Regions from separate parts of the Streptomyces sp. WY228 genome, predicted to be linked through region 4. Evidence: riboswitches for the same ligand, from Rfam matches in the RefSeq annotation. Region 4 holds a riboswitch; each other region holds the start of a gene.

Region 1 (6,992 bases), 6.4 Mb from region 4:
CGGATGGTCAGTTCCAGGAGAGAGGCACGCCATGATCCGCCCCGCCGCCCGCTACGTACTGCCCGAGTTCACCGAGCGCACCGCGACCGGAACCCGGACGCTGGACCCGTACTCCAAGCTGCTGTCCGAGCGGATCGTCTTCCTCGGGACCCCGATCGACGACACGGCGGCGGGCGACCTCATCGCCCAGCTCATGTATCTGGAGCACGCCGATCCGGACCGGCCCCTGTCGCTCTACATCAACTCCCCCGGCGGCTCGTTCCAGGCGATGGCGGCGGTCTACGACACGATGCGGTTCCTGACCTGCGAGGTGGAGACCTTCTGCCTGGGGCAGGCCGGTTCGTACGCGGCGGCCCTGCTGGCGGCCGGGGCGAAGGGGCGGCGACATGCGCTGCCCGGGGCGCGGGTAGTCATTCAGCAGCCCGCACTGGAGGAGCCGATGCGGGGCCAGCCGTCCGACCTGGAGATCCACGCGCGCGAACTGGTGCGCACCCGCGAGATGTTCGCGGCCATGCTGGTCCGGCACACGGAGCAGACCGCGGAGCGCATCACCGCCGACATCGAGCGCGACACCATCCTCGACGCGAAGGCCGCCCTCGCCTACGGGCTGGTCGACCACGTCGTGGAGAACCGCTGACACTCCCGGCCGGCGTACGACGCGAGGTGAACCGTTGATGGAACCACCCGAGTTCCCGCCCCTGCCCGCGCTGACGCGCGCCGAGGGCGAGTTCGTCGACTGCTATCTGGCCGTGCTCGACCAGGTGGGCCGGATCAACCCGGCCCACGGCGGCGACACCTACAGCGCGCTGCGGGCCGCCCAGGCCCTGGCCTCCCGGGCGGCCGCCCTGCGCGACGCCCTGGCCCTGATGCACGAGCGCGGCGAGTCGCGGATCCACGCCGCCACCCTGGCGCGGGCCCTGCGCGTCCTGGACGGGGAGCGCAGGGCGGGCCGGGTCGCGATGCCGCCGCCGGCGACCTGAACCGAGGTGAACCGAACCGCCCGGCGCACCGGGAGCGCCTTACGGGAGCGGACCGGTCGACCCGCCGCACGACACGCCCGATCGCGCGATCAATTTCCCTCGCTCGTTCGGCGTAGGCGATCACCCGCGCGAGCGACGGCCCAACTTGCGTCCGGCGCGCGGCCCGTACTCGAAATGTGCCGTTTCGTCGCTGGTACGAGGGTGTGCGCCCGGCTCGCGGACGAGCGCGAATCCGACCTGTCCACCTGAATGGATCAGTGGTGAGGAGACTCACAAACCGTCGTTTCAGCTCGGAAATCCGGCACCGGGTGCGTCAAGATCCCTGAGACGACAAGCCCCCGCCACCGCGGCGGGGCGGTCCGGGCGGACGCCGAGTCCTGCCGCCGCCCGGATGACTGGTCGACAGAAGTGGATCGGCAGGAGTGGAGGACCCGAGCACAACGGGCCGCCCGGGAGACCGGGAAGCCCTCGGGGTGAAGCCGCGTCAAGCGGCCGGGCAACTTCGCCAGCCCGAACCCGACAGGTCATCCTTCACAGGCGGCTGACGAAGGGTTGCGCATGTCTGCGCAGGTTCATGTCCCGTCTCTGTTCGCCCGGGTCGGCACGGCCTCGGTACTCACTCTGGCCGTGACGTCCACGATGCTGGCGCCCGGCCTGGTGAGCGACGCCGAGGCCGCCACCCACTCGACGAAGGCCCTGAAGGTGGCCGCGTCGAAGAAGGGGGCTCCCTACAAGTACGGAGCATCCGGCCCCAGTCGCTTCGACTGTTCGGGGCTGACGCTGTATTCGTTCAAGAAGGCCGGGAAGAAGCTCCCCCGCACGGCACAGCAGCAGTACAACAAGACCCGCCATATCCCCAAGTCGCAGCGGAAACGCGGCGACCTCGTCTTCTTCCATTCGGGGCGCAGCGTCTACCACGTGGGCATCTACGCCGGGGCCGGGAAGATCTGGCACTCCCCCAAATCGGGGGACGTGGTGCGACTGGCGAAAATCTGGTCCAAGAGCGTCTGGTACGGACGGGTCCGCTGACCCACCGGCCGGACGCTCTTTCCGTGCGGGCGCCCCTCCTCGCGGACAGGGCGTCCGGTCTCAGCGCACCAGCGGGCCGGTGACCAGCGCGAGCCCCAGACCGGTGAGCGCCACACCGCTGCCGCCCTCGATGGCGCGGGCGGTACGCGGGCGGCGCAGCCACCGGCCCAGCCGGTCCACGAGCAGGGCGACGGCCGGGAACCAGATCAGCGCCAGCACCACCACGAGGGCCGCGAGCAGCAGGGTCCTGGGCAGCGGCGGCCGGCCGTGGGGCACGAACTGCGGCAGCAGGCTGAGGAAGAGGACCGGGGCCTTCGGGTTGAGCGCGTTGGTCAGGAACCCCTGGCGCAGCGCGCGCCCGAACTCCCGGGGCACGGGCCGCCCCGGCGCGTCCTCGGGCGCCGCGTCGCCGCTCCCCGGGCGGCGACGCCGGATCGCGTACAGCGCGCTGATCCCGAGGTAGAGCACGTACGCGCCGCCGAGCAGCTGGACGGTGCGGAAGAGCACCGGCATCGTCACGAGCACCGCGGCGAGTCCGGCGACCGCGAGCGCGGTGTGCACCAGCAGACCTCCGGCGACGCCCAGCGCGGTGGCCAGGCCGGCGGTGCGCGAGGCCAGGGCGTTGCGTACGACGACGGTGAAGTCGGCGCCGGGCAGCGCGACCATCCCGGCGGCGACCCCCGTGAAGGCGATCAGTTGTGCGTCCATGAGGTCCACCTTGGACCTGCGGAGCCTTTAGCGTGTACTTGCAATCTTCTGGGTCTGCCTAAAGGAACGCTTTCATGTACGACCCGACACGGCTCGCGGCACTCGTGGCGGTGGCGGAGGCCGGTTCGATCACCCGGGCCGCCGCCCGCCTGGGCTACACCGCGCCCGCGCTCTCCCAGCAGCTCGCCAAGCTGGAGCGGGAGGCCGGGGCGGCGCTGCTGGTGCGCCACCATCGCGGGGCGCGGCTGACGGCGGCGGGTGAGCTGCTGGCGGGCCGGGCCCGGCGGGTCCTGGACGAGCTGGACCAGGCGCGGCACGAGCTGGCGCGGCTGGCCGGCCTCTCGGGCGGCAGACTGCGGGTGGGCACGTTCACGACGGCCGGGATCCATCTGCTGCCGCCGGTCCTGAGCGCGTTCCGGCGGGCTCATCCGGAGGTCGAGCTGGCCGTCGCCGACTACGAACCGCCCGGCGGGATCGCCGCGCTGGTCGCGGGCGAGGTGGACCTCGCCCTGACGCACGCCTACGAACCGGCGACGACGGGTCCCGCGCCGGTCGGCGTCCTCGTCGAACCCCTGCTGGTCGAGGAGCTCGTGCTGGTCACCTCGGTGGGCCACCGGCTCGCCGAGGGCACCGGCCGGCTGCCGGTCACCGAACTGGCCGGGCGGCCGCTGATCAGCAGCGCGCCCACCCATCCGCCCCGGCGCGGCGTGGAGAACGCGCTCGCCGAGGCCGGGGCGACGCCCGCGGTGGTCTGCGAGTCGCCCGGATACGCGCTGGTGTGCGCGCTGGTCAGCGCGGGGCTCGGGGTGGCGGTGGTGCCGGAGATGGTCGCCTCGATGGCGGCGGCCCCGCTGTCGGTGCGGCGGCTGGAGCCGGCCTCGTTCCGCCGGACCATCTCGGTCGTGCACCGGGGCGAGCGGTCGACCGCCGCGGCCGCGACGCTGCTCGCGCTGCTGCGCAGCGGATTCGGCCGGGGAAGCACGGGCCCGGCGGCGAACCGGCCCCCGCAGGGCTGAACAGCCCGGGGCCGGGCCCCGCCATCGGCCGGCGGGGCCGGTCCCGGGCCGTTCCGGGGTCAGCCCTGGACCGGGACGACCCACGGGAGTGCGATCCAGACCGTCTTGCCGCCCTCGGCGGTCGGGGTGACCTGGAGCCGCCCGCCGCGCTCCTTGGCCAGCGTCCGGATGATGACCATGCCGCGGCCGTTGTCCTGCCGTACGGCGGCGGGCAGCCGCTGGGGCCAACGGGGGTGACTGTCCGTGACGCCGACGTACAGCTCCTCGTCGCGTTCGAGGCGCAGATCCACGGTGAAGGTGGGCGACTGGCCGAACGTGTGCTGAACGGCGTTGGTGGTCAGCTCCGAGACGATCAGCCGGATGGTGTCGGCGAACTCGGTGTCGTCGGGCAGACCCCATTCGGCCAGGGTCCTGGCGACATATCTGCGGGCCGAGGAGACCGAGGCCGGATCGCTCGGCAGAGTGACGGTTGCTTCCTGATGGTCTGCCATGGCGACGCCGTCCCTTTCCCGCCCCGGCCGACCGGCGGTCGGCCAGGATTGTGCTTCGCGCCAGACTGCCATTGATGCAGCTCCCTGTAACGGCGTTCGGCCAAGATATGCATATATCTGTCGCTCGAAGCGGTGAATTCAGGACCCGCACGGCGTGGACGGACGGCACACTGGCCCCTCTGCGGGCCGCTCCGGCGACGGGCCGGCCCTCCCCGACAGCAGAAGAGGAGACCGGCATGCTGCACGGCCCCGTCGTCCGGCGGCGCAAGCTCGGCGAGGAGTTGCGGAGCCTGCGCCACGCGTCCGGGCTGACCAGCCGGGACGCGGCGCGGCTGCTCGGCTGGCACCAGTCGAAGGTGAGCCGTATCGAGACGGGCGCGAGCGGAGTGACGCCCGCCGACGTGTCGCGGCTGCTGGACGTCTACGCGGTGCGCGACACCCAGTTGCGCTCACTGCTCGAAGTCCTCGCGGGCTCGGCGGGCGGCGGAGGTTCGGGCTGGTGGCACGCCTACCGGGGGCTGATCCCGCCGCAGTACCGCGACTTCATCAGCCTGGAGTCGCAGGCCAGTACGGTCCGGACGCTGGAGACCTCGGTGGTGCCGGGACTGCTTCAGACCGCCGGATACGCCCGGGCCGTGACCCGCGCCTCGCTGGACGGGTTACCGGACGGCCGGCTCGACTCGCTGGTCGAGGTCCGGCTGACCCGCCAGCGGGTGCTGCGCGCGAGCCCGCCGCTGCGCTTCACCGCCGTGCTGGACGAGGCGGTGCTCCATCGTGAGGTGGGCGGCCCCGAGGTGATGCGGGATCAGTTGCACCATCTGTTCCAGGTTTCCCAACTGCCTCATGTTCAGCTCCAGTTGCTGCCGTTCTCGGTCGGCGGATACATCGGGCTCACCGGCCCTTTCGTTATCTTCTCCTTTCCGAACATTTCTGATCTGGATGTGGTCGTTCTTGACCACTTGACGAGTAGCCTCTATCTGGAGCGAAGAGAAGACCTGGAGGCGTACAGCTCGGCCTTCCGCACTTTGCAGGCTCACGCGTTGTCGCCCGAGCGCTCGCAGGACCTCATCACCGAGATCAGACGCAGCTTCAGACGCAGCTAAGGGGGCCGCCGCCATGTCGGACCGACTCGCACCGCCCGTCGCACCGCCGCCGTCGTCATCCGTGAACCCGTCCGCCGCGCAGTGGCGGCGCAGCAGCCGCTCGACCGGGATGAACAACTGCGTGGAGACCGCGCGGCTCGGCAGCGCACTCCTCGCCGTACGGGATTCGAAGGACGTGGACCGGCCGCCGCTGCGTTTCTCGGCGGCGGCCTGGACCACGTTCGTGACCGGACTCGCCCCGGACGGATCCGGGCCGGACGGAACCGGTCCACGGCAGGTCAGCTGAGGTCCGCGTCCGCCTGCCGGGGGGCGGTGGCGACGATCGTGGCCACCGCGGCCGTGATCTGCTCCTCGGTCAGGTCGGCGCGCGCGGTCAGCCGCAGCCGGGAGACGCCGTCCGGAACCGACGGCGGGCGGAAGCAGCCGACCGCCATCCCGGCCGCACGGCAGTCGGCCGCCCAGCGCACCGCCGCGTCCGCCGAGGGCGCGCGGACGGAGACGACGGCCGCGTCGGGCCGGACCGCGGTCAGCCCTGCGGCGGTGAGCTTTCCGTACAGCGAGGCGGCGACCGCACGGGCGCGGGCCGCCCGCCCGGGCTCCCGGCGCAGCACTCCGAGGGCGCCGAGCGCGCCGCCGGCCGCCGCCGGGGCGAGTCCGGTGTCGAAGATGAACGTACGGGCCGTGTTGACGAGGTGCCCGATGACCCGGGCGGGCCCCAGGACCGCTCCGCCCTGGCTGCCCAGGGACTTGGACAGGGTGAGGGTCGCCACGGTCCCCTCGCCGCCCGCCAGTCCGGCCGCCGCGAGCGCTCCGCGGCCGCCGTCGCCCAGGACGCCGAGGCCATGGGCGTCGTCGACCAGCAGCGCGGCGTTCGCGGAGCGGCAGACCTCGGCCAGTGCGGGAAGCGGGGCGGCGTCGCCGTCGACGGAGAAGACCGAGTCGGTGACGGCGAGGGCCCGCCCGTCGTGCGCACCGAGCGCCTTGGCGACCGCGTCCGGGTCGGCATGGGGGACGACGGCGGTCTCGGCGCGGGAGAGCCGGCAGCCGTCCACGATCGAGGCGTGGTTGCCCGCGTCGGAGACGATGAGGGAGCCGCGCCCGGACAGCGCGGTCAACGCGGCCAGGTTGGCCGCGTACCCGGAGGAGAACACGAGGGCCGCCTCGAAGCCGCAGAACGCGGCCAGCTCCCGTTCGAGTTCGGCGTGCAGGGCGGTGGAGCCGGTGACCAGCCGGGATCCGGTGGCGCCCGCTCCCCAGCGGTGGGCGGCGGCGGCCGCGGCGGCGGTGACCTCCGGGTGCCGGGTGAGGCCCAGGTAGTCGTTGCTCGCGAGGTCCAGCAGCTCCGGCTCGGCGTCGCGCGGACGCAGCGTGCGTACGAGTCCTGCGTCGGCCCGCCTGCGGGCCTCGGCGTCGATCCAGTCGAACGGGGCGAAGGACATGCGGCGGGTCCCTCTCTTTGTAGGCAGCCAACAGACCCTAGCCGGGTGCGCAGCAGGTCAGGGTGTGGCAATACACACACCCTCGCCGGGGTCTCCTGTCTGGTTCCTCCTTGGCTGGAGGCGGTGCGGTAAGCAAGGATCATCTTCCATGGACCTGCTGAACACGCTGGTGGACAAGGGGCTGCGGCGCGAACTGCCGACCCGCGAAGAAGCGCTCGCCGTTCTG
Region 2 (6,992 bases), 4.2 Mb from region 4:
CGGCGGAGGGCGGGGCGGGTTAGTACGGTGACTCCAGGGGCTTGACGAGGGGCGGGGGTTGGGCGTGGCCGAGGACCGGGAAGCGCCGGACGGCACGGTGGCGGGCGTGGGCAACTCCGTCTCGGGCGGCGGATTCCACGCCCCGGTCGTCCAGACCGGGACCTTCAGCGGCGGCGTGCACACCTACTACGGGCCGCCCGCCCACTCCTCCCTGCCGCCGGTCCCGGAGTGGCCGCAGCTGGGCACGGCGGAGCCGATCGCCCTCGGGGTGCGGCGGACCCGACGCCTGCCCGGAGAGTCACCGCTGCCGCCGTACGTGGAACGGGACTGCGACCGGGCGCTGGGATCCCGGGTCCGCGAGGCGGTCAGCTCGGGCGGTCTGGTGGTGGTGACCGGGGCGCCGCTCTCCGGTAAGACCCGGACGGCGTGGGCCGCCCTGTTCAGCAATCTGTCGGGCACGACACGGATCTTCGCCCCGTCGCCCGGGGCGGATCTGCGGGGCCTGCCGGCACTGTTGCGCGAGCGGGGCGAGCAGGTCTGCGTCCTGTGGCTGGACGACCTGGAAGGCCATCTGGGGGAGCACGGGCTCACCACGGCCGTTCTCGCGGAGCTCGTCCGGCTGCGCGTGCCCGTGCTGGCCACGATGGACGACGGGGCGTACGACGCCCGTCGCTTCGGTACGGCGGACCGTGCGCGGGTACTGAGCGGGGCGGAACCGGTCGAGTTGCAGCGGGAGTGGAGCGAGAGCGAGCTGGGGCGCCTGGCCGCTTCGGACCAGGAGCCCCGCTTGCGGGCCGCTGCCGCACGGCACGGCGTACACACCGTGCCCGAGTACCTTGCCGTCGGCCCCGAACTCTTGGAGGAGTGGCGCCGGGCGCGTCGGCCGGACGCCCACCCGCGCGGCCACCTGCTGGTGCGGGCGGCGATCGACCTCGGCCGGTGCGGGGTCTCCCGTATCTCCGCGCGGGCGCTCCTCAACGCGCAGGAGCTGTATCCGGAGGAGGCCGCGGCGGCCGAGGCGGAGTCCTTCGAGGACGCGCTCGCCTGGGCCGCCGACATCCGGCACGGGGTGACCGGGCTCCTGTCCCTGGTACCCGGGGTGCGGCCGGCCGCATGGTCCGTCTTCGGATCGCTCGTCGCGGACGTGGAGGGACGGCCGGACGCCCCGCCCGTACCGACCGGCATGTGGAGCTTCGCGTTCGTCGTGGCACCCGACAAAGGTGAGCGCTGGGCGGTGAGATGGCGCGCACACGAGGAGCTGGTGCCCCTGGCCGACACCGACCCGGAGATCCCCGCGTTGCTCGGTCACATCAATGCCGTGATGGGCGACGTCGAAACCGCCATGCACTGGTTCCGCAGGGCGGCGGATGCCGGGCACGCCGAATCGGCGGCGGACATCGGCCAGCTGTTGATGGGGCGCGACCCGGAGGCGAGCCGGTACCTGGAGCAGGCCGCCGAGGCCGGCGTCGTACGGGCGCAGTACCAGCTGGGCATGCTGCTCGCCGGCCGAGCGCAGAGCTGGCTGACCCGGGCGGCGGAGGCCGGCCACACCACCGCGGGGCAGGCCCTCCCCGCACTGCGCACGGTCACCGACACCCCGCCCGATAACGTCAAGGCGTGAACGACACCCCCGCCTGCCCCCACAGCGCCACCCCCGAAAGCGGCCCCGAACTCTTCACCTGGGAGTTCGCCACCGACCCCTACCCCGCCTACGCCTGGCTCCGCGAGCACCGCCCCGTGCACCGCACCGCCCTGCCCAGCGGGGTCGAGGCCTGGCTCGTGACCCGGTACGGGGATGCCAGGCAGGCGCTCGCCGACGCGCGGCTCTCCAAGAATCCGGCCAACCACGCCGAGTCGCCGCACGCCAAGGGGAAGACGGGGATCCCGGGGGAGCGCAAGGCGGAGCTGATGACGCATCTGCTCAATATCGATCCGCCGGACCACACCCGGCTGCGCCGGCTCGTGTCCAAGGCGTTCACCCCGCGCCGGGTCGCGGAGTTCGCGCCCCGCGTGCAGGAGCTGACGGACCGGCTCATCGACGAGTTCATCGAGAAGGGGCAGGCCGACCTCATCCACGACCTCGCCTTTCCGCTCCCCATCTACGCCATCTGCGATCTGCTCGGCGTCCCGCGTGAGGACCAGGACGACTTCCGGGACTGGGCGGGCATGATGATCCGGCACGGTGGCGGGCCGCGGGGCGGGGTCGCGCGGTCGGTGAAGAAGATGCGCGGCTATCTCGCCGAACTCATCCACCGGAAGCGGGAGAACCCCGGCGACGACCTGATCTCCGGGCTGATCCGGGCCAGCGACCACGGCGAGCACCTCACGGAGAACGAGGCGGCCGCGATGGCGTTCATCCTTCTCTTCGCCGGGTTCGAGACGACCGTCAATCTGATCGGGAACGGGACCTACGCGCTGCTGCGCCATCCCGAGCAGCGGGCCGGGCTGGAAGCCTCGCTGGACGCCGGGGAGAGCGCGCTGCTGGCGACCGGGCTGGAGGAACTGCTCCGGTTCGACGGGCCGGTCGAGATGGCGACCTGGCGGTACGCCACCGAGGCGCTGACCCTGGGCGGCGAGGAGATCGCCGCCGGGGATCCCGTCCTGGTGGTGCTGGCGGCGGCCGACCGCGACCCGGAGCGGTTCGCGGATCCGGACACACTGGACCTTGCGCGGAGTGACAATCAGCACCTCGGATACGGGCACGGCATCCATTACTGCCTGGGGGCGCCGCTGGCCAGGCTGGAGGGGCAGACCGCGCTGGCCACGCTGTTGAGACGCCTCCCTGACCTGCGACTTGCGGGAGAACCTGACGATTTGCGCTGGCGCGGCGGGCTCATCATGCGTGGACTGCGTACGCTTCCGGTCGAGTTCGAGCCGGGCAGCCGCTCCGAAAAAAGTGACACGCTGTCAACTCTGTGACTTTCACGTGATCTGCGCTGCATCGACTTGTGACACACGTTCGAGTCCCGCTAGGTTCACGGTTCGACGCGTCGGTCGCACGTTGCCCATGCGTCACTTGTGCGCCGACGCAGGCACGAAATCCCGCTGCGCGGCGCTCAGGTCACTCGCTTGTCAGTCGCACGGAAGGCATACCCATGGGCTCCGCGAACGGCAGACACCGCCGCCCTCGCCAGGCACCCGCCATCGTCGTCGCCGCAGGTGTGACGGGATCGGCCATCGCCATCCCGCTGCTCGGCGCGAGCGGCGCGCACGCGGCCGAGGCCTCCACCTGGGACCGGGTCGCGGAGTGCGAGAGCGGCGGCATGTGGAGCGCCGACCTCGGCAACGGCTACTACGGCGGACTCCAGTTCTCGCAGGAGACCTGGTCGGCGTACGGCGGCACGGCGTTCGCGCCCCGCGCCGACCTTGCCAGCCGGTCGCAGCAGATCTCCGTCGCCGAGAAGGTCCTGGACGACCAGGGGCCCAAGGCGTGGCCCAGCTGTGCGGTGATCTCCGGCCTCGCGGTGGACGGCAGCCTGCCGGGCGTCGACCCGGGCACCTCGCCGGCTCCCGACCCGACGAGCACCCCGACCGACGAAGCGGACGCACCCGACGAAGCGGATGAATCCGGCAAGTCCGGCGAGGCCGACAAGTCCGGTAAGGGTGAGAAGAAGGACGAGAAGGAGAGCGACGGTACGGGGGAGGGGAGCGAGACCCCCGACTCCTCGGTGACGCCCACCACCCCGCCGTCCTCCGAGGCCCCCGACGCCACCGACCCCTCCGGCGCCCCCGACGCCTCGACCGGCGAGACCGGCACGGACGGCAAGGGCGGCAAGCACCGCGGCGCCCCCGCGCCCGAGGAGGCCGACGGCGGTCAGGACGACGGCCCTCGTGGGTCCGGCCGGCACGCCTCGCGCGGTGACGGCGACGCGCGCGACGGCGGCGCGGCGGGCGCCGGTGCGTACACGGTGCAGCCCGGCGACAACCTGTGGGCCATCGCCGACGCCCAGGAGCTGCCCGGCGGCTGGACCGGTCTGTACGAGACCAACAAGGACCTCCTGGGCTCCGACCCGGACCTGATCCTGCCCGGCCAGAGCCTGGACCTGGGTCTGGGTCAGGACGCGGAGCAGAGCGGGGAACAGGGCGCGGACCAGGGTGCGCCGGAAGGTGCCGAGGCGCCCGCCGCCAACTGATTCAATTCGGGCGAAAACGCCCGGGAAAATCAGGCAGTTCAGAGACCTATGTCCACTTTTGCGGAAGTGAGACATGGGTCTCTTTGCTTCAACTGGCGCGTCTCGCCCGGCCGGTCCGCGCGTATCGCCCCCGACCTGCGGAAATGCCCCATCAGTCGCGGTGAGTTCGAGTTGATTGCCCCCTATGTCCATCTTTGAATGTCGGGGTTGCCTGTGTTTACGGTCGGAGCCGCTCGCACCGCGGGCCCCGTCGACCGTCACGCCGAATCCTGCCGTCGGTCGAAGGGAACAGACGCGTAAAGCGCCGTAGGCAGGAGCGGGGGACCCAGGTAGGCCGCCGGGTCCGCACAGCCCCTCCGGGGGGTGTACGGGACCGGCTTGGGGTGAAGTCGCACGCAGCACCGTGCGACCGGGCAACTCATCAGCCCGAACCCGACAGCTCACCTCGTAGGCGTCGGTGAGGAGATTCGTTCCATGCTGCTGAACAGCAAGGGCAAGCACCGCCGCCCGTCCAAGGCCACCCGTATCGCTACCCTCGCGGGTGTCACCGGTGCCGCCGTCGCCGTCCCGCTGATGGGCGCGACCAACGCGTCCGCCGCCTCCGTCGAGACCTGGGACGCCGTCGCCCAGTGCGAGTCCGGCGGCAACTGGTCCATCAACACCGGCAACGGCTACTACGGCGGACTGCAGTTCTCGCAGTCCAGCTGGGCCGCCGCCGGTGGTACGCAGTACGCCGCGCGTGCCGACCTGGCCTCCAAGGACCAGCAGATCGCCACCGCCGAGAAGCTCCTCGACCTTCAGGGCCCGGGCGCCTGGGCCTGCGCCGGCGCCGGCGGCCTCACCAACGACGGTGTGGACCCGGGTGTGAACACCGGCTCCGGCCAGTCCGAGAGCAAGCCCGAGCAGGCGCAGCCCCAGCGCCAGGCCGAGCAGCCCACCACGCGCTCCGAGCAGCGCGAGGCCCCCAAGGCCGAGAGCAAGAAGACCGTCACCACCCCGACCGGCGAGAAGGTCAAGAAGGGTGACGGCGAGTACAAGGTCAAGGCCGGCGACACCCTGAGCAAGATCGCCGAGAAGGAGGGCGTCAAGGGCGGCTGGAGCAAGCTCTTCAAGCTCAACGACGACATCGTCGAGGACGCCGACCTGATTTTCCCGGGTCAGCAGCTCCACCTGAAGTAGACGCCGCATCTCCTCCCCGGAGGAGAAGCGTCCGGCGGCACTTCTCCTCGCACGGCTTCCCGGCCCGACGCGCTCATCCCCCAGCGCGCCGGGCCGGGTTCTTCGTGGGTGGAGGCCCGGGAGGGGTGCGGTTGCGTTCACCTCTTGTCGGCAACACGTGTTACCGCTCAGTAGATATCTAGAGTTTTGTCCCGTTACGCCGGTCCTTGGGTCCTTTTTCGTCCCAGGAGACGGGCGGTCGGCCGGTCGACGCGGCCGGGCCGGATAGGCTCGGGTCGCAAGGCCACAGTGACCCTGCACAACCAGTGTCAGATCCCAGAAGGAGATGCCTCGTGCCGTCCATCGACGTCGTCGTAGCCAGGGAAATCCTCGACTCCCGGGGCAACCCCACGGTCGAGGTCGAGGTTGGCCTCGACGACGGCAGCACGGGCCGTGCTGCTGTTCCGTCCGGCGCCTCCACCGGCGCGTTCGAGGCTGTAGAGCTTCGCGACGGTGACCCCAACCGCTACCAGGGCAAGGGCGTCGAGAAGGCCGTCCTCGCCGTCATCGAGCAGATCGGCCCGGAGCTCGTCGGGTACGACGCCACCGAGCAGCGCCTCATCGACCAGGCCATGTTCGACCTGGACGCCACCGAGAACAAGGCCTCGCTCGGCGCGAATGCCATCCTCGGCGTCTCGCTGGCCGTCGCGCACGCCGCATCCGAGGCGTCCGACCTGCCGCTCTTCCGCTACCTCGGCGGCCCGAACGCGCACCTGCTGCCCGTTCCGATGATGAACATCCTGAACGGCGGCTCGCACGCCGACTCCAACGTGGACATCCAGGAGTTCATGATCGCGCCGATCGGCGCCGAGTCCTTCTCCGAGGCCCTGCGCTGGGGCGCGGAGATCTACCACACGCTGAAGAAGGTCCTCAAGACCAAGGGCCTGTCCACCGGACTCGGCGACGAGGGCGGCTTCGCCCCGAACCTGGAGTCCAACCGCGCCGCCCTGGACCTCATCGTCGAGGCCATCAAGGAGGCCGGCTACGTCCCGGGCCGTGACGTGGCGCTCGCGCTCGACGTCGCCGCGTCCGAGTTCTACAAGGACGGCGTCTACGAGTTCGAGGGCAAGTCCCGCTCGGCCGCCGAGATGACCGAGTACTACGAGGAGCTCGTCTCCGCGTACCCGCTGGTCTCCATTGAGGACCCGCTGTACGAGGACGACTGGGCCGGCTGGAAGGTCATCACCGACCGCATCGGCTCCAAGGTCCAGATCGTCGGCGACGACCTCTTCGTCACCAACCCCGAGCGCCTGGCCCGCGGCATCGAGGAGGGCTCCGCCAACGCCCTGCTCGTGAAGGTCAACCAGATCGGTTCGCTGACCGAGACCCTGGACGCCGTCGAGCTGGCCCAGCGCAACGGCTTCAAGTGCATGATGTCGCACCGCTCCGGCGAGACCGAGGACGTCACCATCGCCGACCTCGCCGTCGCCGTGAACTGCGGCCAGATCAAGACCGGCGCCCCGGCCCGTTCGGACCGCGTCGCCAAGTACAACCAGCTGCTGCGCATCGAGGAGATCCTCGACGACGCCGCGGTGTACGCGGGCCGCTCCGCCTTCCCGCGCTTCAAGGGCTGACCCGTAGTCGCTGGCAGGTAGCCTCCGCCCGTCCCCGCACCCGGTCCCGTACCGTGTGCGGGGACGG
Region 3 (6,992 bases), 850 kb from region 4:
TCGTCCGCCACCTCCAGCGGCACGGACGCGACCTGCGAACCGGCCGACTCCAGCAGCACCGTGCGCCGGTCCGTGCCGAACTTCTTCGCCACCGCCGCCAGCTCCGAGGAGACCAGCTTGCGCAGCTCCGCGTCCGACTCCAGGATCGCGGTCAGCGCCTCGATCTCGCCGTTGAGCTTGTCGCGCTCGCTCTCCAGCTCGATCCGGTCGAAACGGGTGAGCCGGCGCAGCGGGGTGTCCAGGATGTACTGCGTCTGGATCTCGCTCAGCGAGAAGTGCGCCATCAGGCGCTCCTTCGCCTGCGCGGAGTTGTCGCTGTCCCGGATGATCCGGATGACCTCGTCGATGTCGAGCAGGGCGACGATCAGGCCCTCGACCAGGTGCAGCCGGTCGCGGCGCTTGGTGCGGCGGAACTCGCTGCGTCGGCGCACCACCTCGAAGCGGTGGTCGAGATAGACCTCCAGCAGCTCCTTGAGGCCCAGGGTGAGCGGCTGGCCGTCGACCAGCGCCACGTTGTTGATGCCGAAGGACTCCTCCATCGGCGTCAGCTTGTAGAGCTGCTCCAGCACCGCTTCTGGCACGAAGCCGTTCTTGACCTCGATGACCAGACGCAGGCCGTGCGCCCGGTCGGTGAGGTCCTTGACGTCGGCGATGCCCTGGAGCTTCTTCGCCGAGACCAGGTCCTTGATCTTGGCGATCACCTTCTCCGGGCCGACGGTGAAGGGCAGTTCGGTGACGACGAGACCCTTGCGGCGGGCCGTCACGTTCTCCACGGAGACGGTGGCGCGGATCTTGAACGTGCCGCGGCCGTTCGTGTACGCGTCCTTGATGCCGCCCAGTCCGACGATGCGGCCGCCGGTGGGCAGGTCGGGTCCGGGGACGTAACGCATCAGCGTCTCGACGTCGGCGCCCGGGTGCTTGATCAGATGCCGGGCGGCGGCGATGACCTCGCCCAGGTTGTGCGGGGGCATGTTGGTGGCCATGCCCACGGCGATCCCGGAGACCCCGTTGACCAGGAGGTTGGGGTAGGCGGCGGGGAGGACGACCGGCTCGCGCTCCTGGCCGTCGTAGTTCGACTGGAAGTCGACGGTGTCCTCGTCGATGGCCTCGGTCATCAGCGAGGTGGCGTCGGCCATCCGGCACTCGGTGTACCGCATGGCGGCCGGCGGGTCGTCGTTGCCGAGGGAGCCGAAGTTGCCGTGGCCGTCGACCAGGGGGAGCCGCATCGAGAACGGCTGGGCCATGCGCACCAGGGCGTCGTAGATCGAGGCGTCGCCGTGCGGGTGCAGCTTGCCCATGACCTCGCCGACGACGCGGGCGCACTTCACATAGCCGCGGTCGGGGCGCAGTCCCATCTCGTTCATCTGGGACACGATGCGCCGGTGCACCGGCTTCATGCCGTCGCGGGCGTCGGGCAAGGCCCTGGAGTAGATCACCGAGTACGCGTACTCGAGGAAGGAGCCCTGCATTTCGTCGACGACGTCGATGTCGAGGATCTTCTCCTCGAAGTCGTCCGGCGGCGGGGTCTTCGTGCTACGGCGGGCCATCGCGGCTGCGACTCCTTCACGGATTCTGTTCGGACAACCTGAGCTTGTTCGGTACAACACGAGCTGCTGACGCGGTCCATTGTGGACCTCGCCACTGACAACGCCGACCTCGACCCGTCCGAAGGCCGGTCCGAAGGCCGGTCCGAAGCGGTCGGGGCGGCGCGCCCGCGAGGGCGTCCGCGACACCATCGACGGAAACATCCACGGAACGGGAACTTCGCCAGGTGCCGGTGCGCTTGCTTAGAGTGGCAGGTCTGGCAGGAAGTCCAGTATCGCGATCGAAGGGACGTACATGCCCATGGGTCACACGGCCACCGCACAGGCCGGCTCCGGCGGCTTGACAGCGACCGAGCACCGCCTGGCCAACGGCCTGCGTGTGGTGCTCTCCGAGGACCATCTGACCCCGGTCGCCGCGGTCTGCCTCTGGTACGACGTCGGCTCGCGCCACGAGGTCAAGGGACGCACCGGTCTGGCTCACCTCTTCGAGCACCTGATGTTCCAGGGCTCCGGACAGGTCAAGGGGAACGGCCACTTCGAGCTCGTCCAGGGGGCCGGCGGCTCGCTCAACGGGACGACCAGCTTCGAGCGGACCAACTACTTCGAGACCATGCCCACCCACCAGGTGGAGCTGGCTCTCTGGCTGGAGGCCGACCGGATGGGCTCCCTCCTCGCCGCGCTCGACGAGGAGTCCATGGAGAACCAGCGCGACGTCGTCAAGAACGAACGCCGCCAGCGTTACGACAACGTGCCCTACGGCACCGCGTTCGAGAAGCTGACCGCCCTCTCCTACCCCGAGGGCCACCCCTACCACCACACCCCGATCGGCTCCATGGCCGACCTGGACGCGGCCACGCTGGAGGACGCCCGCGCGTTCTTCCGTACGTACTACGCGCCCAACAACGCGGTGCTCTCGGTGGTCGGCGACATCGACCCCGAGCAGACCCTCGCCTGGATCGAGAAGTACTTCGGCTCCATCCCGTCCCACGACGGCAAGCAGCCGCCGCGCGACGGGACGCTGCCGGAGATCATCGGCGAGCAGCTGCGCGAAGTGGTCCACGAGGAGGTCCCGGCGCGCGCCCTGATGGCCGCCTACCGCCTCCCGCACGACGGCACCCGCGCCTGCGACGCGGCCGACCTGGCGCTCACCGTGCTGGGCGGCGGCGAGTCCTCCCGGCTGCACAACCGCCTGGTGCGCCGCGACCGTACGGCGGTGGCGGCGGGCTTCGGGCTGCTGCGGCTGGCCGGGGCGCCCTCGCTGGGCTGGCTGGACGTGAAGACGTCCGGCGGGGTCGAGGTGGAGCAGATCGAGGCCGCCGTCGACGAGGAGCTGGCCAGGTTCGCCGCCGAGGGGCCCACCCCCGAGGAAATGGAGCGGGCCCAGGCGCAGTTGGAGCGCGAGTGGCTGGACCGGCTCGGCACGGTCGCCGGCCGCGCCGACGAACTGTGCCGCTACGCGGTGCTGTTCGGCGACCCGCAGCTCGCCCTGAGCGCCGTGGGCCGGGTCCTGGACGTCACCGCGGAGGAGGTGCGCGCGGCGGCCGAGGCGGCCCTGCGCCCCGACAACCGGGCGGTGCTGGTGTACGAGCCCGTCGAGCCGACCGACGAGGCCGATGAGGGCGCCGAGGGCGAAGAGGGCACCGACGCGCACGAGGGGGCGGCCAAGTGAGCGACGCCGCCGTGACTGGAGTAGCCATGGAGTTCCACCCGCAGCCCACCGCCGGCACGGCCCGCCCCTGGGCCTTCCCGGCGCCCGAGCGCGGCGCCCTGCCCAACGGACTGACCGTGCTGCGCTGCCACCGCCCCGGCCAGCAGGTCGTCGCGGTGGAGATCTTCCTGGACGCGCCGTTGGAGGCCGAGCCCGAGGGCCTGGACGGCGTGGCCACGATCATGTCGCGGGCGCTCTCCGAGGGCACCGACAAGCACAGCGCCGAGGAGTTCGCCGCCGAGCTGGAGCGCTGCGGCGCCACCCTCGACGCGCACGCCGACCACCCCGGCGTCCGGGTCTCCCTGGAGGTCCCGGCCTCCCGGCTGGCCAAGGCCCTCGGCCTGGTCGCCGAGGCGCTGCGGGCCCCGGCCTTCGCCGAGAGCGAGATCGAGCGCCTGGTGGGCAACCGCCTCGACGAGATCCCGCACGAGCAGGCCAACCCGTCCCGGCGCGCCGCCAAGCAGCTCTCCAAGGAGCTGTTCCCGGCCACCGCCCGGATGTCCCGCCCGCGCCTGGGCACCGAGGAGACCGTCCGGCGGATCGACCAGGCCGCCGTGCGCGCCTTCTTCGACGCCCACGTCCGCCCGTCCACCGCGACGGCCGTGATCGTCGGCGACCTGACCGGCATCGACCTGGACGCGCTGCTGGCGGAGACCCTCGGCGACTGGTCGGGCAACACCGCCCAGGCCCGCCCGGTGCCGCCCATCACCGCGGACGACACCGGCCGCGTGGTCATCGTGGACCGCCCCGGCGCGGTCCAGACCCAGCTGCTGATCGGCCGGATCGGCGCCGACCGGCACGAGCGCGTGTGGCCCGCGCAGGTGCTCGGCACGTACTGCCTGGGCGGCACCCTCACCTCCCGGCTGGACCGGGTGCTGCGCGAGGAGAAGGGCTACACCTACGGCGTACGCGCCTTCGCCCAGGTGCTGCGCTCCAGCGGCCCCGAATCGGGCGGCGCTGCGATGCTCGCGATCAGCGGTTCGGTGGACACGGAGTCCACCGGACCGGCGCTGGACGACCTCTGGAAGGTCCTGCGGACGCTGGCCGCCGAGGGGCTGACCGACGCCGAGCGCGAGACGGCCGTGCAGAACCTGGTGGGCGTCGCCCCGCTGAAGTTCGAGACCGCCGCCTCCGTCGCGAGCACGCTGGCCGACCAGGTCGAGCAGCACCTCCCCGACGACTATCAGGCCGACCTCTACGCCCGGCTCGCCGAGACGGGCACCGTGGAGGCGACCGCCGCCGTGGTCAACGCCTTCCCGGTGGACCGTCTCGTCACGGTCCTCGTGGGTGACGCCGCGCGGATCGCGGAGCCCGTGAAGGCGCTCGGCATCGGCGAGGTGTCCGTCGTCACCGGCTGACGGCACCTGTGGCACACCGCCGCGAAGAGGACCCCGACGGACGGAAGTTCGCCGGGGTCCTCCCTTTTTGCCCGATTGGCTAGCTTCGCTCCCTTTTGTTGGAGAGGTTGCCTGTCTGCCCTGTGGGATGCGCGACAAATCCCCCTGTCCGTTTGGTGATGGGAAGTCGCCCCGCCTAGCGTCGGCCCGGCTGTCCGTCACCCGTATGCCGCATCCGCGGCGCCGGGCAGTCATCGCCGAGTCCCCGTCAGGCGCGAGCCTGGGGAGCCGGGGACCCACACGCAGTCCCTGGGGTGAATCGGAGGCCCGTGCCGTGAACCGGCGCGGGGATCCGTAGGAGACCTTCCTGCTCCGAACCCGTCAGCTAACCCGGTAGGCGAGAAGGAAGGAAAGGATCAGCCTCTCCATGGCGTTCACCCGTGCCACCGGGAAGCACCGTGCCCCGAGCCGCCTGACGCGTCGCAGCGCCCAGGCCGCCGGCATCGCGGCCCTGGCCACCACCGGAGTCCTCGGCTCGCTGTCCTCCCCGGCCCTCGCCGCGGACACCGAGGCCGCCAAGGTCGCCGACACCGGCCTCACCCAGGCCATCTCCCTCGACGCCACCCTCGCCGACCAGATCGACGCCCAGGCCCAGGCCCAGAAGCAGCAGGCCGAGGCGGTCGCCAGGGCGAAGGCCAAGGCCGCCGCCGAGGCCCGCGAGAAGGCCGCCAAGGCCAAGGCGAAGGCGGAGGCCCAGCGCAAGGCCGAGGCCCGCGCCAAGGAGATCCGCGAGGAGAAGGCCCGTGCCGCCCGCGCCGCCGAGCGCGCCCGGCTCAACGCCTTCCACCTCCCGGTCGCCGGCTCCCACGTCACCACCGGCTACAAGACCGGCGGCTCCCTCTGGTCCTCCGGCAGCCACTCCGGCGTGGACTTCATGGCCGCCTCCGGCAGCTCCGTCGTCGCGGTCGGCGCCGGTACGGTCGTCGAGGCCGGCTGGGGCGGCGCGTACGGCAACAACATCGTGCTCCGGATGTCGGACGGCACGTACACCCAGTACGGCCACCTCTCCTCGATCGGCGTCTCCGTCGGCCAGAGCGTCTCCTCCGGCCAGCAGATCGGGCTCTCCGGCTCCACCGGCAACTCCACCGGCCCGCACCTGCACTTCGAGGCCCGCACCACCCCCGACTACGGCTCCGACATGGACCCCGTCGGCTACCTGCGCTCGCACGGTCTGAACGTCTGACCCGCCTGTGCGCGATCCCACCCGAAGGCCCCGGCACCCGCCGGGGCCTTCGGCAATTCCGGCCTGAAGATTTCCCTGGATTCCGGCCTGCCATCGGAAATTCCGGCAGATTGCCATAGAGTCACGGAACAGACGTCGGGCGGCCGCGTTTCGCGGGGATCAAGGCGGAGGTTCGGACATGCGCATTCCCGCGCATTCGGTATGCACGGCAATCCGTGACGACATCGTCTCCGGTGTCTACGAGCGCGGCAGCCGCCTCACCGAGGAGCTGCTGGCCCGCCGCTACGGGGTCTCCCGCGTCCCTGTCCGCGAGGCCCTGCGCACCCTGGAGTCCGAGGGCTTCGTGGTCACCCGCAGACACGCCGGAGCCTGTGTCGCCGAACCCACCGCGCAGGAGGCGGCCGACCTCCTGGAGCTGCGGATGCTCCTGGAGCCGCTGGGCGCCGCACGCGCCGCCCAGCGCCGCACGGAGGCCCATCTGAAGGTGCTCCGGGGTCTGGTCAGGCTGGGCCAGGAGCGGGCCCGCCGGGGCGAGGGCGAGGATCTGCGCTCGCTGGGCGGCTGGTTCCACGAGACCCTCGCCCAGGCGTCGAACAGCCCCGGCCTCATCGCGCTGCTCACCCAGCTCCGGCACAAGATCGCCTGGATGTACGCCGTCGAGCAGCCGGCCCGTCCGGTCGACGCCTGGGCCGAGCGCGGCGCGATCGTGGACGCCGTGGCGCGCGGCGACGCGGAGCGGGCGAGGGCACTGACCGCCCAGCACGCGGAACGCGCCACCGGCGCCCACCGGCTCCGCCGCCCCGATCTCGCGGGGCGTCGCACCGCCGCCGTTCCGCCGGTGAGAAGTTCGCAACACGGCGTAAACACGGCGAGTGTCCGGCATTAACAAAAGAGCCGTATACAAAGAGAAGTAATTCCGGTGCGCCATTCAGGCTGCCCGCATTATCGGGGCGCGGGTCTTTTCTGAATCTTTCCCGAAAGCGAAAGAGCCGTGATCCCTTCACGGGATCACGGCTCTTTCGCCGGTCGCATCCGGGCGGACCCGGAGTCGCGTGGGTCAGACGGTCTCCGGAAGCTCTTCCAGGCCCTCGGCGACGAGCTTCGCCAGCCGGTCCAGAGCGGCCTCGGCGTCGTCCGCGTCGGACGCGAGCACGATCTCC
Region 4 (6,992 bases):
GGCGAGCAGCCGCCGCCGTTGCTTCGCCATCGTCTGTTCCGACCACGGCACGGCCTACGGCGACGACGGCTACACCGGTCACCGGCTCGGCCACCCGGCCGTCTGGACCGTCCCGTACGCCCACTTCTTCCTCGAACCACCCGCATGCGAACCACCCGCGTGCGAGACATCCGCGTGCGAGACATCCGCATCGCCAGAACCGGGGGCCGCCCGATGACGCTCACCACCCGTACTCCCGCGCCGCCCGCCGTCCGGCCGTACGAGAGCTACGTCTACGCCTATCCGCACAAGACGGCCTACCGGCCGCTCGCGGACCGCCCGTCGCTGCGGTCGCTGTGGGCGGCGGAGCCCAAGGACGCGCTCTCCCTCTATCTCCACATACCGTTCTGCGAGGTCCGCTGCGGCTTCTGCAACCTCTTCACCCGGATCGGCGCGCCCGAGGAGCTGACGACGCGCTATCTGGACGCGCTGGAGCGGCAGGCCGTGGCCGTGCGGGAGGCTCTGGGCGACGAGGAGCCGGTGCGGTTCGCGGCGGCGGCGTTCGGCGGCGGCACGCCGACGTTCCTGACCGCCGGCGAGCTCGAGCGGCTCTGCGACATCGCGGAGAAGCGGATGGGCGCCGACCTGGGCGCGGTCCCGCTCTCCGTGGAGACCTCGCCCGCCACCGCCACCGCCGACCGGCTGGCGGTGCTGGCCGACCGGGGCACGACCAGGATCAGCATCGGCGTGCAGAGCTTCGTGGACGAGGAGGCGCGGGCCGCGGTCCGCCCGCAGCGCCGGGCCGATGTGGAGGCGGCGCTCGGCCGGATCCGCGAGGCCCGGATCCCGGTGCTGAACATCGACCTGATCTACGGCATCGACGGGCAGACCGAGCGCAGCTGGCTCGCCTCGCTGGACGCGGCGCTGGCCTGGCGGCCGGAGGAGCTGTACCTGTATCCGTTGTACGTCCGCCCGCTCACCGGTCTGCACCGCCTGGGCGCCGCGGCCGGCGCCGAGGCGCGGGCCCTGGAGGACGCCGCCTGGGACGAGCAGCGGCTGCGGCTGTACGCGATGGGGCGGGACCATCTGCTGGCGCACGGCTACGAGCAGGTGTCGATGCGGATGTTCCGGCGGACCGACGTCCCTCGGGAGCAGGAGGGTCCCGAGGACTACGCCTGCCAGACCGACGGCATGATCGGCCTGGGCTGCGGGGCCCGTTCGTACACGGCGGCCCTGCACTACTCCTTCGACTACGCGGTGGACATGCGGGAGATCCGGTCGATCATCGACCGTTTCACCGCCACCGAGGACTTCTCCCGGGCCGAGGTCGGCCGGTATGTCGATGTGGCCGAGGCGCGCAGGCGGCATCTGCTGCAGTCGCTGCTCCAGGCAGCGGGGCTGCCGGTGGCGGACTACCGGGCGCGGTTCGGTACGGATCCGGGCGCGGACTTCCCGGCCGAGCTGGCGGAGTTCGCGGCCCGGGGCTGGCTGGACTCCTCGGCCCCGGAGGGGCTGCTGCGGTTGTCCCCGGCGGGTCTGGCCCACTCCGACGCGCTGGGTCCGGCGCTGTTCTCGCCCGGGGTGCGGGCGGCGATGGCCGCGTACGAGCGGAAGTGAGCCGGACATGGACCTGACGATTCTCTACCGGGGCCCGCTCGCCTCCTGCGACTACGACTGTCCGTACTGCCCGTTCGCCAAGCGGCGGGACAGTCGCGCGCAGCTCATGGCGGACCGGGAGGCGCTGGAGAGGTTCACCTGCTGGGCGGCGGCACAGACGGGCGACCGGCTGTCGGTGCTGTTCACTCCGTGGGGCGAGGGCCTGGTGCGCTCCTGGTACCGGCGGGCGCTGACCGAGCTGTCGCGGCTGCCGCACATCGCCCGGGTCGCGATCCAGACGAATCTGAGCGGCCGCACCGACTGGCTGGCGGACGCCGATCCGGAGCGGATCGCGCTCTGGTGCACGTACCACCCGGGACAGACCCCGTACGACCGGTTTCTGGGCAAATGCCGGGATCTGTCGGCGAAGGGTATCCGCTACAGCGTGGGCGTGGTGGGGTTCGACGAGCACCTGGAGGAGGCGCGGCGGCTGCGGGCGGCGCTGCCCGGGGAGGTCTACCTCTGGGTGAACGCCGCCGAGGGCCACACGTACACCGACGCGGAGGCGGCGCGGTGGACGGAGCTGGATCCGCTGTTCCCCTACAGCCGTGATCCGCACCGCTCGGCGGGGCTGCCCTGCCGGACGGGCGAGTCGGTGATCTCGGTGGACGGCGACGGCACGGTGCGGCGCTGTCACTTCGTCAAGGCGGAGCTGGGCAATCTCTACGACGGCAGCTACCGCCGGGCGCTCGGCCCGCGGGCCTGTCCGCTCGCCGTGTGCGACTGCCACATCGGCTATGTGCATCTGGAGTCGCTGCCGCTGTACGACGTCTTCGCGGGCGGCGTCCTGGAGCGGATACCGGCGGAGCGCCCGCCGGGCACGCCGCCGGACGGGCTCGTGGTGCCGAACGCGTCCCGGCGCGCGTTGCCCCTGCTGGAGCCCTGAACGCCCGGCCGCTACAGCGGCAGCAGGTCGGGACGCTTCGCCTCGACGTGGTCGCCGGAGGACTCGCCGCGCAGCCGTCGCCCGATCCACGGCACCAGGTATTCGCGGGCCCACTGGATGTTGTCGCGCCGCTCGTCGAAGGGGCTGCGCTGGGCCTGCGGCGGCCATGGCTGGTCGGGGTCGGCGGGCACGGCGTGGCCGAGGACCTGGGCGGCGCGCAGGGCGACGCGGGTGTGGCCCTCGGGCGAGAGGTGCAGCCGGTCGGCGTCCCACGCGCGCCGGTCCTGGACCGAGCGCAGCGACCACAGGTCCAGCACGGGGCACTGGTAGCGGTCGGCGATGGCCCGCAGATGGACGTTGTACGTGGCGATCTTGCCGCGCATGTGGCGCAGCACCGGAACGCCCCGGGTGTCGAAGCCGGTGGTGACCATGACCGTGCCGACGGCGTTGCTCAGGTCGGCGACCGCACGCTCGAAGCGCTCGGCGAGGTCGTCGGGGTCGGTGCCGGGCCGGATGATGTCGTTGCCGCCCGCACAGAAGCTGACCAGGTCGGGGGCCAGTTCCTTGGCACGGGGGATCTGCTCCTCGACGATCTGGTCGAGGAGACGTCCTCGTACGGCGAGATTGGCGTAGCGGAAGTCCCCGTGCGGGGAGTCCTCGGGGCCGGCCTCCGTGTCGGGGGCCGGGAGCCGGTCGGCGAGGAGCACCGCGAAGCGGTCCGCCCAGCCGACATAGGTCCCGTCGGGGCCGGGGTCGCCGACGCCCTCGGTGAAACTGTCGCCAATCGCCGCGTACGACCCGATGATGTGCTGCTGGTTGTTTCTCGAATCGTCTGCCACAAGGACTTATCCTGCATCGTCCGATGTGACCTACGCGACCGTAATACGGGGTTGACGGGTGGTGAGATAGACCACCCGGTCAGGTTTTGGTAAAGCCGGAATAAAGGGAGGGGCGGTGCGCCGCCGCGCACCGCCCCTCGGACACTTCCGGTCCTGCTCGGTCAGACGGAGACGCCGTGCTGACGCAGGTACGCGATCGGGTCGACGTCCGAGCCGTAGCTCGGGCCGGTGCGGACCTCGAAGTGCAGGTGCGGGCCGGTGGAGTTGCCGGTGGAGCCGGAGAGGCCGATCTGCTGGCCGCCGGTGACGGTCTGGCCGACGGAGACGTTCAGCGAGGACTGGTGGGCGTACTGCGAGTACATGCCGTCCTCGTGCTGGATGACGACCTCGTTGCCGTACGAGCCGCTGTTGCCGGCCGAGACCACGGTGCCCGGTCCGATGGCGAGGACGGGGGTGCCGGAGGCGGCCTGGAAGTCCGAGCCGGTGTGGTAGCCGCTGGACCAGCTGGCGCCGGAAGCGCGGTACTGGGTGGTGACGTTGGCGTTGGCCAGCGGGGCGGACCAGCCGGAGCCGGTGGCCTCGGAGGAGCCGGTCTGCGCGGAGGCGCCGGAGCCCTCGGAGTCGTCGGCGGAGATGGTGTCGCCCTTCGGGGCTTCCTTCGGCGCGGCCTTCGGGGCCGGAGCGGCCTTCTTCGGGGCGGCCTCGGGAGCGGCGGACTTCTCGGCCGGGGCGGAGCCCTTGGCGCCGAGGGTCAGCTTCATGCCCGGGTGGATCAGGCCGGGGTTCTCGCCGACGGTGGAGCGGTTGTCCTGGTACAGCTTCTGCCACCCGCCCTTGAGCTGGTGCTCGGCCGCGATCTTCGACAGGTAGTCGCCGGAGACGACGGAGTACGCCTTCGGGGCGGCCTTCGACGCGGCGGGAGCGGCCGACGGGGCGGTGTGCGCGGCGGCGACCGAGGCGGCGGCGGGCTTCGCGGCGGGAGCGGCCCGGTCGGCGGCGCTCGCGATGCCGGCGCCGATGAGCGGGAGGGCGAGTGCGGCGCCACCGGTGCCCGCGGCGAGGACGCCGCGGGAGATCGGGCCGGACTTCGGACGACGGTGCTTACCCTTTGCGGGCATGGGGGATTTCCTCTCCGGCGCCTGCGAGGTGAGCTGTCGGGTTCGGGCTGGAGATGCCCGGTCGCGTTGCGGCGACTTCACCCCGAGCCGGTCCGGATCGCTCCGGACCGGCGGCTTACCTGGTTCCCCCGCTCCTGCCACACGTGAGTGGGTGGGTGCGAATTCCGGGCGGCGGCAGGATTAGGCGGTCCGTCCGGATTGCGGCGACCGTAAACCGGTCAGGACGAGCGGAACAAGCCATCGGTTGCGCGCCGGAATCATCGATTCGATATCGCATCGGATTTCCCGTCACACTCCGTGGATTACGGATCTTGGATTTCCTTACGGGCAAGGGAAATACCCCGGGGCGCGCTCACCACGGTCCGTCACGGATATGATCCCGCTCACCTCTGAAATCCCATCTCCCCCATTAGCGGGGCATGTTCTGCGAAATACACCAATACGGACATGCCGTCGGCGGTGCTCCTGACGCCGGGTCAGTCCGGCCTCGTCGGCACCCCGCATCGAGGTGTCGACCGTGATGATTTTCTGTCGAATCGATGTCGTATCGTCACGGGAGCGCCCTCGCCGGCGAGCCGCGCCGACGCCAGAGATCCCAGGAGCCCCCGTGACGCAGCAGGTGCCGCAGGTCCCGCCGACAGAGACCGTGCTGACCGGAGTCCGCAACTTCCGCGACGTGGGCGGGCTCCCCACCACGGACGGGCGGCGCACCGCCTTCGGCCGGCTCTACCGCAGCGGCCACCTGGCGCACGCCACCGCCGAGGACGCGGCCTTCCTCGGCGGGCTCGGACTGCACACGGTCTTCGACTTCCGGCACTCCGCCGACCACCGCCTCGACGGTTACGACATCGAGCTGCCCGGTGTCCGCAATGTCAGCATTCCGCTCTCCGACCCGGCCGACGGCGCGGAGTTCTGGCGGCTGGTGAGCGACGGGAACATCGAGCAGCTGCGCTCGGTCCTCGCGGACGGCAAGGGCGTCGACCGCATGATCCGGATGTACCGCGCGACGATCGAGGACCGCACCGTCGAGCACAGCCGGGTGCTGCACGCGCTGGCCGAGGACAGCGTCCCGGCCCTGATGCACTGCGCGGCGGGCAAGGACCGGGCCGGTCTCTCGATCGCGGTCGCCCTGCTGGCGGTCGGCGTGGAGGTGGAGGCGATCGAGGAGGACTACCTCAAGTCCAACGACCTCCACCGCCGCTACAACGTGAAGCGCTCCGACGCGTCCGAGGCCGGTATGTCGCCCGAGGTGCTGGAGCTGCTGGACCCGCTCTTCGGGGCGCGGCCGGCCTACCTCGCGGCGGCCTTCGCGACCATCGAGGAGAACTGGGGCACGACCGACCGCTACCTCACCGAGGGGCTGAAGATCTCCTCCGGTACCCGGGAGCGGCTGCGCGAGCGCCTGCTCGACCAGGACTGACCCGCCCGGCGGCGGGCCGTCACTTGCTCCCGGCCACCACGAAGAGCAGGTAGAGGAAGCCCGCGATGACGTGGCCCGCCACCAGGTAGGCGAAGAGCCGGATGACGACGCCGCGCGGCATCCGCTTCTCCTGCGGGTCCTCGTTCACGCGACGTCCGGGGCCCAGCGGGTCGTAGTGTTCGGAATCGGACATGACGGTCCTCTCTGTCGGCCTCGCGGCCGGTGGAGCGAAGGATGGAGCCGGCGGGGACGGCCGGTCAGCGCGCGTGGAGGGCGTTGCCGAGACAGAGCTCGGCGGCGGGACTCTGCAGCAGGGTGTGGACGAAGAGCAGCTCCGCGCCGCCGCGGTCGACGGCCGCAATCCGGTGCGGGGTGAGCGAGTCGAAGTGGGCGCTGTCGCCGGGTTCGAGGTCGTGCACGGTGTCGCCGAGCCCGACCCGCAGCCGCCCTTCCATGACGTACAGCCACTCCTCGCCGGGATGGACCCGGACCAGGTCGCCCTGGGCCCCGTACGGAACACGTACCCGCAGGGCCTGCATCGCGCGGCCGGAGCCGCCCGCCTGCCGGTACATCCAGCCGTCCGCCTCCGCCCCCTCGAAGCCGCCGCCGCGGACGATCGCGTCCCGTTCGGGCGGCTGCTCGCCGAGGAGCTCGGAGACCGTCGTACCGTAGATACGGGCCAGCCCCAGCAGCATCGGCAGCGAGGGCTGCCGGCGGCCGGTCTCCAGCCGGGAGAGATGGGCCGGGGAGAGCCCGGCCCGCCGGGCGGCGGTCTCCAGGGTGAGACCACGGCTTCGGCGCAGGTCACGCAGTCGGGGTGCGACGCCGGGGAGCTCGTCCGGCACCCCTTCGTCCGGAGGGTTCATGGATCCATTGGGCCAGTATCTTTCCTCCGAGGCAAATAACTTGCCCCGGAGGCAAAGGGGCGCCCGTCAGCGGTTGGCCACGGCCTGCTTGACGAGAGTGCGGCCGAAGTCCCACATCAGTCCGCCGCCGCTGTGCGCGTCGTCCATGACGGACGTGAACGCCGCCACGAAGCGGTCCACCTCGGCGTCCCCGATGACCAGCGGCGGAATCAGCTTGATCACTTCCAG

The links. Region 4 has a riboswitch for cyclic di-AMP ahead of KV381_RS32340 (LysM peptidoglycan-binding domain-containing M23 family metallopeptidase). Riboswitches for the same ligand answer to the same signal wherever they lie in the genome.
Region 1: it holds a riboswitch for cyclic di-AMP, as region 4 does, so the genes downstream of both, KV381_RS03900 (C40 family peptidase) here and KV381_RS32340 (LysM peptidoglycan-binding domain-containing M23 family metallopeptidase) in region 4, are expected to answer to the same signal.
Region 2: it holds a riboswitch for cyclic di-AMP, as region 4 does, so the genes downstream of both, KV381_RS13675 (transglycosylase family protein) here and KV381_RS32340 (LysM peptidoglycan-binding domain-containing M23 family metallopeptidase) in region 4, are expected to answer to the same signal.
Region 3: it holds a riboswitch for cyclic di-AMP, as region 4 does, so the genes downstream of both, KV381_RS28630 (M23 family metallopeptidase) here and KV381_RS32340 (LysM peptidoglycan-binding domain-containing M23 family metallopeptidase) in region 4, are expected to answer to the same signal.

The regions. Positions count from the first base shown of each region.
Region 1 is NZ_CP079114.1:975,176-982,167, forward strand. It holds gene KV381_RS03890 (ATP-dependent Clp protease proteolytic subunit) at 32-637, shown strand; gene KV381_RS03895 (hypothetical protein) at 675-980, shown strand; cyclic di-AMP (ydaO/yuaA leader) riboswitch at 1,349-1,535, shown strand; gene KV381_RS03900 (C40 family peptidase) at 1,539-2,009, shown strand; gene KV381_RS03905 (LysE family translocator) at 2,070-2,717, opposite strand; gene KV381_RS03910 (LysR family transcriptional regulator) at 2,792-3,733, shown strand; gene KV381_RS03915 (ATP-binding protein) at 3,793-4,224, opposite strand; gene KV381_RS03920 (helix-turn-helix transcriptional regulator) at 4,461-5,327, shown strand; gene KV381_RS03925 (DUF397 domain-containing protein) at 5,341-5,613, shown strand; gene KV381_RS03930 (8-amino-7-oxononanoate synthase) at 5,606-6,766, opposite strand; gene bioB (biotin synthase BioB) at 6,915-6,992, shown strand, end outside.
Region 2 is NZ_CP079114.1:3,167,788-3,174,779, reverse strand. It holds gene KV381_RS13695 (nucleoside triphosphate pyrophosphohydrolase) at 1-23, shown strand, start outside; gene KV381_RS13690 (tetratricopeptide repeat protein) at 65-1,621, shown strand; gene KV381_RS13685 (cytochrome P450) at 1,618-2,919, shown strand; gene KV381_RS13680 (transglycosylase family protein) at 3,096-4,133, shown strand; cyclic di-AMP (ydaO/yuaA leader) riboswitch at 4,426-4,602, shown strand; gene KV381_RS13675 (transglycosylase family protein) at 4,608-5,312, shown strand; gene eno (phosphopyruvate hydratase) at 5,645-6,925, shown strand.
Region 3 is NZ_CP079114.1:6,532,175-6,539,166, forward strand. It holds gene KV381_RS28615 (DNA topoisomerase (ATP-hydrolyzing) subunit A) at 1-1,547, opposite strand, end outside; gene KV381_RS28620 (pitrilysin family protein) at 1,840-3,213, shown strand; gene KV381_RS28625 (pitrilysin family protein) at 3,240-4,610, shown strand; cyclic di-AMP (ydaO/yuaA leader) riboswitch at 4,835-5,003, shown strand; gene KV381_RS28630 (M23 family metallopeptidase) at 5,017-5,832, shown strand; gene KV381_RS28635 (GntR family transcriptional regulator) at 6,011-6,718, shown strand; gene KV381_RS28640 (HPr family phosphocarrier protein) at 6,890-6,992, opposite strand, start outside.
Region 4 is NZ_CP079114.1:7,380,254-7,387,245, reverse strand. It holds gene KV381_RS32360 (STM4013/SEN3800 family hydrolase) at 1-217, shown strand, start outside; gene KV381_RS32355 (STM4012 family radical SAM protein) at 214-1,596, shown strand; gene KV381_RS32350 (STM4011 family radical SAM protein) at 1,604-2,521, shown strand; gene KV381_RS32345 (SGNH/GDSL hydrolase family protein) at 2,533-3,360, opposite strand; gene KV381_RS32340 (LysM peptidoglycan-binding domain-containing M23 family metallopeptidase) at 3,522-4,478, opposite strand; cyclic di-AMP (ydaO/yuaA leader) riboswitch at 4,484-4,642, opposite strand; gene KV381_RS32335 (tyrosine-protein phosphatase) at 5,086-5,898, shown strand; gene KV381_RS32330 (DUF6126 family protein) at 5,918-6,091, opposite strand; gene KV381_RS32325 (helix-turn-helix domain-containing protein) at 6,156-6,764, opposite strand; gene KV381_RS32320 (aspartate aminotransferase family protein) at 6,831-6,992, opposite strand, start outside.